Regions from separate parts of the Rubrivivax sp. JA1055 genome, predicted to be linked through region 1. Evidence: riboswitches for the same ligand, from Rfam matches in the RefSeq annotation. Region 1 holds a riboswitch; the other holds the start of a gene.

What was found. Region 1 has a riboswitch for glycine ahead of LOC65_RS13180 (branched-chain amino acid ABC transporter substrate-binding protein). Riboswitches for the same ligand answer to the same signal wherever they lie in the genome.
Region 2: linked by a shared signal. The riboswitch ahead of gcvT (glycine cleavage system aminomethyltransferase GcvT) and the one ahead of LOC65_RS13180 (branched-chain amino acid ABC transporter substrate-binding protein) in region 1 are both predicted to bind glycine.

Annotation. Positions count from the first base shown of each region.
Region 1 is NZ_JAJKFP010000006.1:816,853-820,241, reverse strand. It holds gene LOC65_RS13200 (2-dehydropantoate 2-reductase) at 1-415, shown strand, start outside; gene LOC65_RS13195 (DUF3149 domain-containing protein) at 477-641, opposite strand; gene soxY (thiosulfate oxidation carrier protein SoxY) at 795-1,271, shown strand; gene soxZ (thiosulfate oxidation carrier complex protein SoxZ) at 1,282-1,596, shown strand; glycine riboswitch at 1,700-1,799, shown strand; gene LOC65_RS13180 (branched-chain amino acid ABC transporter substrate-binding protein) at 1,966-3,108, shown strand; gene LOC65_RS13175 (NAD(P)/FAD-dependent oxidoreductase) at 3,151-3,389, opposite strand, start outside.
Region 2 is NZ_JAJKFP010000002.1:358,453-361,841, reverse strand. It holds gene LOC65_RS04810 (acyl-CoA synthetase) at 1-1,003, opposite strand, end outside; glycine riboswitch at 1,196-1,305, shown strand; gene gcvT (glycine cleavage system aminomethyltransferase GcvT) at 1,346-2,485, shown strand; gene gcvH (glycine cleavage system protein GcvH) at 2,504-2,878, shown strand; gene gcvP (aminomethyl-transferring glycine dehydrogenase) at 2,907-3,389, shown strand, end outside.

The DNA.
Region 1 (3,389 bases):
CTTCGACGTCACCGCCTCGGCCGACGTGCGCCGCGAGGTCTGGTACAAGCTCTGGGGCAACCTGACGATGAACCCGGTCAGCGCCATCACCGGCGCCACCGCCGACCGTGTGCTCGCCGATCCGCTGGTGCGCGCCTTCTGCTCGCAGGCGATGCAGGAGGCTGCGGCGATCGGCGCGCTCGTCGGCTGCCCGATCGAGCAGACGCCGGAAGACCGGCATGCGATCACCGCCAAGCTCGGCGCCTTCAAGACCTCGATGCTGCAGGACGTCGAAGCCGGCCGGCCGATCGAGCTCGACGCCATCGTCGGCGCGGTGCGTGAACTCGGCCAGCGCCTGGGCCGGCCGACGCCGGCGATCGACGCGCTGTTCGGGCTGACGCGGCTGTTCGCGCGCCAGCGCGGGCTGTACACATGAAAACGCCGGCTCGAGGCCGGCGTTCTGGTGGCTGAGGCGCCTCGGGGGGCGCCGCCCGGGCTCAGCGGCGGGCCTGGGCCGCCTCGGCGGCGGCGCGTGCGCTGTCTTCGCGCATGTGCTTCAGGAAATAACGCAAGTAGAACGCGCCCATTCCCAGCGTCACGACGATCACGGCCAGACTCATCAGGCCGACGTCGGTGGAAAAGAGGACGGTCATCGCATTCATGTCAGGGGCTCCTCGGCGGGCTTGATCTGTATTGATCGGTGACATTGGGCGCCCGACACAAGGCAAGAAACTTGTCATAACTCAAAGAACGAGCCCAGCTCTCGGACTCGTTCCAGATCCCGCCGCGGCACCCGGCTGGGCCACAATGGCACGATGGACCAGACCCTGCCGGACCCGCGGCGCCGCGAGGCGCTGACCGCTTCCGCCGCCGTCGCGGCACTGCTGCTGGCGCAGGGGCTGTGGCCCCGCCCGGCTGCTGCCGCGTCGCTGTCTCAGGCCTTCGAGGCCCGTTCGCTGGCCGAGCTGAACGCCGCGCTCGGCTGGCCGGCGCCGGTGCCGAGCCCGGCGGTCACGCTCGCCGGCCCGGACATCGCCGAGAACGGCGCCGCCGTCGAGCTGACGCTGGCCACGACGCTGCCCGGCGCACGCCGCCTGCTGCTGCTGGTCGAGAAGAACCCGGCGGTGCTGTCGGCGCTGTTCGAGCTCGGCGAGGCCGTGGTCCCGGAGTTCGTCATCCGCGTCAAGATGGCGCAGTCGTCCAACGTCTGGGCGGTGGCCACCACCGCCGACGGCCGCGTGTTCTACGCGCGCAAGGACATCCGCGTGACGCTCGGCGGCTGCGCCGCCTGAAGGGCAGGACATGGCCAGCGCCCCCATCCTTCTTCGCGCCCAGCTACAGGGCGAGCGCACCGTCGTGCGCGTGCTGATGGCCCACGAGATGGAGTCCGGCCAGCGCAAGGACGGCGACGGCCGGCCGATCCCGGCCTGGCACATCCAGGACGTCGCCGTGACGCTGGAAGGCCGCCCGGTACTGACGCTGCGCTTCGGCCCGTCGGTGTCGAAGAACCCCATCCTGCGTTTCGCGCTCCGGGGCGGCAAGGCCGGCGACCGGGTCGGCGTCTCCTGGGTCGACACACGTGGCGAGCGCCGCAGCGCCGAGGCCGTGATCGCCTGATACGGCGTGGGAGCTTGCTGCGGGTTTCCCCGTAGTTCGCTGGCATAATCGACTACTTCTAGCCCGGCTGGTGGTGAATCCGCAGCCGGGTAGGCCAAAAGCCCGAATGGCATCGGGAGAGCCCGCGCGTCCACCCTTTTCGCGCGGCGCCGAAGGAGCAACCACCCCGGAAACTCTCAGGCACCACGGACCGATGCCCTGGATGAACTCTGAAGAAGCGCCGGCTGCGTGACGTCCGCCGGTGCGCCGAAGGAGCAAACGGCGCCGGGCGGCCGCTGTGAATCTCTCAGGTGTCAGGACAGAGGGGGTGACGCTGCGCAAGGGGCGCGGCGCCGGCATGCCTACGACGTCCTGCTGAGAGACCCGAACATGACTGCCTTCCATCCGCGCCTTTCCCTGCTCGCCCTGGCCTGCGTGGCCGTTTCCGCGTCGGCCGCCGAGCCGATCGTCGTCAAGATCGGCCACGTCGCCGCGCTCAGCGGCCCGGCCGCCCACCTCGGCCGCGACAACGAGAACGGCGTGCGCATGGCGATCCAGGAGCTGAGCGCCAAGGGCGTGCAGATCGGCGGCCGCCCGGTGAAGTTCGAGCTGCTCGCCGAAGACGACGGCGGCGACCCGAAGCAGGGCACCGCGGCGGCGCAGAAGCTCGTCGACAGCAAGGTCAACGGCGTCGTCGGCCACCTGAACTCCGGTACCGCGATCCCGGCCGCACGCATCTACAGCGAAGCCGGCATCCCGCAGATCGCGCCGTCGGTGACCAACCCGCGCTACACCCGCCAGGGCTTCAAGACGACCTTCCGCATGGTCGCCGACGACGCCCAGCTCGGCGGCACGCTGGGCCGCTACGCGGTGCAGACGCTGAAGGCCAAGACCGTCGCCGTCATCGACGACCGCACCGCCTACGGCCAGGGCGTGGCCACCGAGTTCGAGAAGGCCGCCAAGGCCGCCGGCGCGAACATCGTCAAGCGCGAGTTCACCAACGACAAGGCGACCGACTTCACCGGCATCCTCACCGGCATCAAGGCCGCCAAGCCCGACGTCATCTTCTACGGCGGCATGGACGCCGTCGGTGGCCCGATGCTGCGCCAGATGAAGCAGCTCGGCATCACGTCGAAGTTCATGGGCGGCGACGGCGTCTGCACCGCCGAGCTGCCGAAGCTGGCTTCGGGCCAGGTGCCCGACGGCCAGGTGGTCTGCGCGATCGCCGGCGGTGTCGAAGGCGCGCAGAAGCCGGTGATGGACAAGTTCAAGGCCGACTTCAAGAAGAAGTTCGGCACCGAAGTGCAGATCTACTCGCCCTACACCTACGACGCGACCAAGGTGATGGTCGAGGCGATGGTCAAGGCCGGCTCGGCCGACCCGGCGAAGTACCTGCCGGTGCTGGCCAAGATCAGCGTCCCGGGCGTCACCGGCACGATCGCCTTCGACGAGAAGGGCGACATCAAGAACGGCGCGCTGACGCTCTACACCTTCAAGGGCGGCCAGCGCGAAGAGATCGCCGTCGTTCGCTGACGGCGGCGGCGGGCGGCACCCCCGCGGGGGCCGCCCGCAAGCTCACAGCGCCAGCGCGTCGGCCCAGATGTTCTCGGCCCAGGCCTGCGCGTACAGCGCCTCGGCGGTGTTCCAGTCCTTGGACACGCCGACCGAGGCCGGCACCGCCTTGAAGGTCTTCTCGGCGGCGTCGTAAGGGTGCACCGAGGCGACGTGCACCGCGTGCGTCGCCGACAGGTAGCTGTAGCAGGTGTTCATCACCAGCGGCGCCGGGTTCACCGGCTCGCCGCGCAGCCGCTGGA
Region 2 (3,389 bases), on a different contig from region 1:
CGGTCAGGCCGTAGACGTGGGTGATGTCGAAGCCGATCTTCGCCATGCCTTCGATCATCGCCGCCGGCGGCGCGGCGCCGGCGACCATGCCGCGCACCTGCTGCGTGATGCCCTCGCGCCATTCGGCCGGCGCGTTGATGATCAGCCCGTGCACGATCGGCGCGGCGCAGTAGTGGTCGACGCCGTGCTCGCGCATCGCGTCGAGGATCGCTTTCGGCTCGACACGACGCAGGCAGACGTGCGTGCCGCCGAGCATCGCCACGGTCCACGGGAAGCACCAGCCGTTGCAGTGGAACATCGGCAGCGTCCACAGGTACTTCGGGAAGTGCGGCATGGTCCAGGTCGCCGCGTTGCCGACCGCGTTCAGGTAGGCGCCGCGGTGGTGGGTGACGACACCCTTGGGGTCGCCCGTCGTGCCGCTGGTGTAGCTGACGGCGATCGCGTCCCACTCGTCGGCCGGGCCTTCCAGGCGCGCCAGCGGCGCGTGCGCGGCCAGCAGCGCCTCGTACTCCAGCGTGCCGACGCGGTCGCCGCGGCCGGTGTACTCGCTGTCGCAGACGTCGATGACGACCGGCTCGCGGCCGTGTTCGGCCTTCAGCCGCGCCAGCGCGTCGGCCATCAGCGGGCCGAACTCGCGGTCGGTGATCAGCACCGCGGTCTCGCAGTGGTTCATCTGCCAGGCCAGCAGCGGCGCGTCCAGCCGCGTGTTCAGCGTGTTGAGCACGGCGTTGACCGCCGGCACCGCGTAGTGCGCCTCGACCATCTCCGGCGTGTTGGGCAGCATCACGCTGACCGTCGTGCCGCGGCCGACGCCCAGCGAGCGCAGCGCCGCCGCGAGCCGGGCGCTGCGCTCGCGCACCTGGGCCCAGGTGTAGCGCCGCGTGCCGTGGATCACGGCCGGCAGGTCGCCGAAGACCTCGGCGCTGCGCTCGACGAAACTCGTCGGCGACAGCGCCACGTGGTTGGCCGCGTTGCGGTCCAGGTGCTGCTCGTAGATGCTCATCCGGCCTCCTGTCGGTGCGCGGCGAATGTTATGCAAGCGGCTGACACCAGGCTGCCTCGGCCCCTCGTCTGCGGCGGGTGCGCGGCGCCGGATGGGCGCTGATACACTGCGCGCCGTCAGGAGAGAGCCCGCCTCGAGCGGGCCGCCGAAGGCGCAGGGTCCAGCCCGAACGCTCAGGCAAAAGGACTGGCTTTCCACCTCACTGGAGAGAGGCCGCCGCGACAGGCGGCCCACCGAAGGGGCAAGGACCACCGCCGGGGTGGCTTCCGAATCTCTCAGGTAAAGCGGACAGCGGGGGCACGTGCGTCGGCGACAGCCGGCGATCCGAAGACGATGCCCTCGATGGAGTCCGCTGTGAGCGACCTTCTGAAGACGCCCCTGCACGACCTGCACCTGAGCCTCGGTGCGCGTTTGGTGCCGTTCGCCGGCTACGCGATGCCGGTGCAATACCGCGACGGCCTGATCGCCGAACACCGCCAGTGCCGCAACGCCGCGGCGCTGTTCGACGTCTCGCACATGGGCCAGGTGCGGCTGTCGGGCGCCGACGCCGCAGCCGCGCTGGAGACGCTGGTGCCGGTGGACGTCGTCGACCTCGCCGTCGGCCGCCAGCGCTACGCCTTCTTCACCAACGAGCACGGCGGCCTGCTCGACGACCTGATGATCTCGCGCCCCGCGCCGGGCACCGGCTTCGGCGACCTGTTCCTCGTCGTCAACGCCGGCTGCAAGGACGCCGACCTGCGCCATCTGCAGACGAACATCGGCCACCGCTGCACCGTCGTCGGCATGCCCGAGCGCGCGCTGCTGGCGCTGCAGGGCCCGCTGGCCGCCGACGCGCTGGCGCGGCTGAACCCGGGCGTGAAGGACCTCGTGTTCATGACCGGCGGCGTCTTCGAACTGGCCGACGCGCCCTGCTTCGTCACGCGCTCGGGCTACACCGGCGAAGACGGCTTCGAGATCTCGGTGCCGGCCGAACGGGCCGAGGCGCTGGCTTCGGCGCTGCTGGCGCTGCCCGAGGTCAAGCCCGCCGGCCTGGGCGCACGCGACACGCTGCGCCTGGAAGCGGGGCTGTGCCTGTACGGCCACGACATCGACGAGAACACCTCGCCGGTCGAAGCCAGCCTGACCTGGGCGATCCAGAAGGTGCGCCGCCCGGGCGGTGCACGCGAAGGCGGCTACCCCGGCGCGGCGGCCGTCGAACGCCACCTGGCCGGCGGCGCGATGCGCAAGCGCGTCGGCCTCGTCGGCCTGGAACGTGTGCCGGTGCGCGAGGGCACGGCCATCGTCGATGCGCACGGCCATGCGCTGGGACGCGTGACCAGCGGTACGCTGGCGCCCGGGGTCGACCGTCCGATCGCGATGGCCTACCTGCCGCAGGACCATGCCGCCCCCGAACACGAGGTCTACGCCGAGGTGCGAGGCAAACGCCTGCCGATGCGCGTGACCCCGATGCCGTTCCAACCCCACCGCTACCACCGCGGTTGAAATCTTCAGGAGAAGCCGATGACCACCATGTTCACCCCCGACCACGAATGGATCAACATCGAAGACCACGAGGCCGCGGTCGTCGGCATCACGCCGCACGCGCAGGACGCGCTCGGTGATGTCGTCTTCGTCGAGCTGCCCGAGGTCGGCCGCACGTTCAAGAAGGGCGAGGTGGCCGGCGTCGTCGAGTCGGTGAAGGCCGCCGCCGACCTCTACATGCCGGTCAGCGGCGAGATCGTCGAGGTCAACGAAGCGCTGCGCGACGAGCCGGCGCTGGCCAACAGCGACCCGATGGGCAACGGCTGGTTCTTCAAGGTCCGTGTCGCCGACATGGCCGAGTTCGACCAGCTGATGGACCCGCCCGCCTACGACGCGTTGCTGAAGACGCTCTGACCCCACCCCCTCCAGCCGTCCGCCGCCCATGCTGATGTCCGCCCTTCCCACGCTCGCCGAGCTCGAGCACCACGACGAGTTCGCCGCCCGCCACCTCGGGCCCAACGAAGCCGAGGAACGGCAGATGCTGTCGGTGATCGGCGCCGCCTCGCGGCAGGCGCTGATCGAGGCGGTGGTGCCGCGCACCATCGCCCGGCCGCAGCCGATGCAGCTGCCGGCGCCGGTGCCCGAGCACCAGGCGCTGGCCGAGCTGCGTGCGATCGCGGCGAAGAACCGCACGCTGCGCAGCTTCATCGGCCAGGGCTACCACGGCACGCGCACGCCGACGGTGGTGCTGCGCAACGTGCTCGAGAACCCCGCCTGGTACACGGCCTACACGCCTTACCAGGCCGAGATCTCGCAGGGGCGGCTTCAGGCGCTGGTCAACTTCCAGACCATGATCGCCGAGCTGACCGGCATGGCGATCGCCAACGCCTCGATGCTCGACGAGGCCACCGCCGTCGCCGAGGCG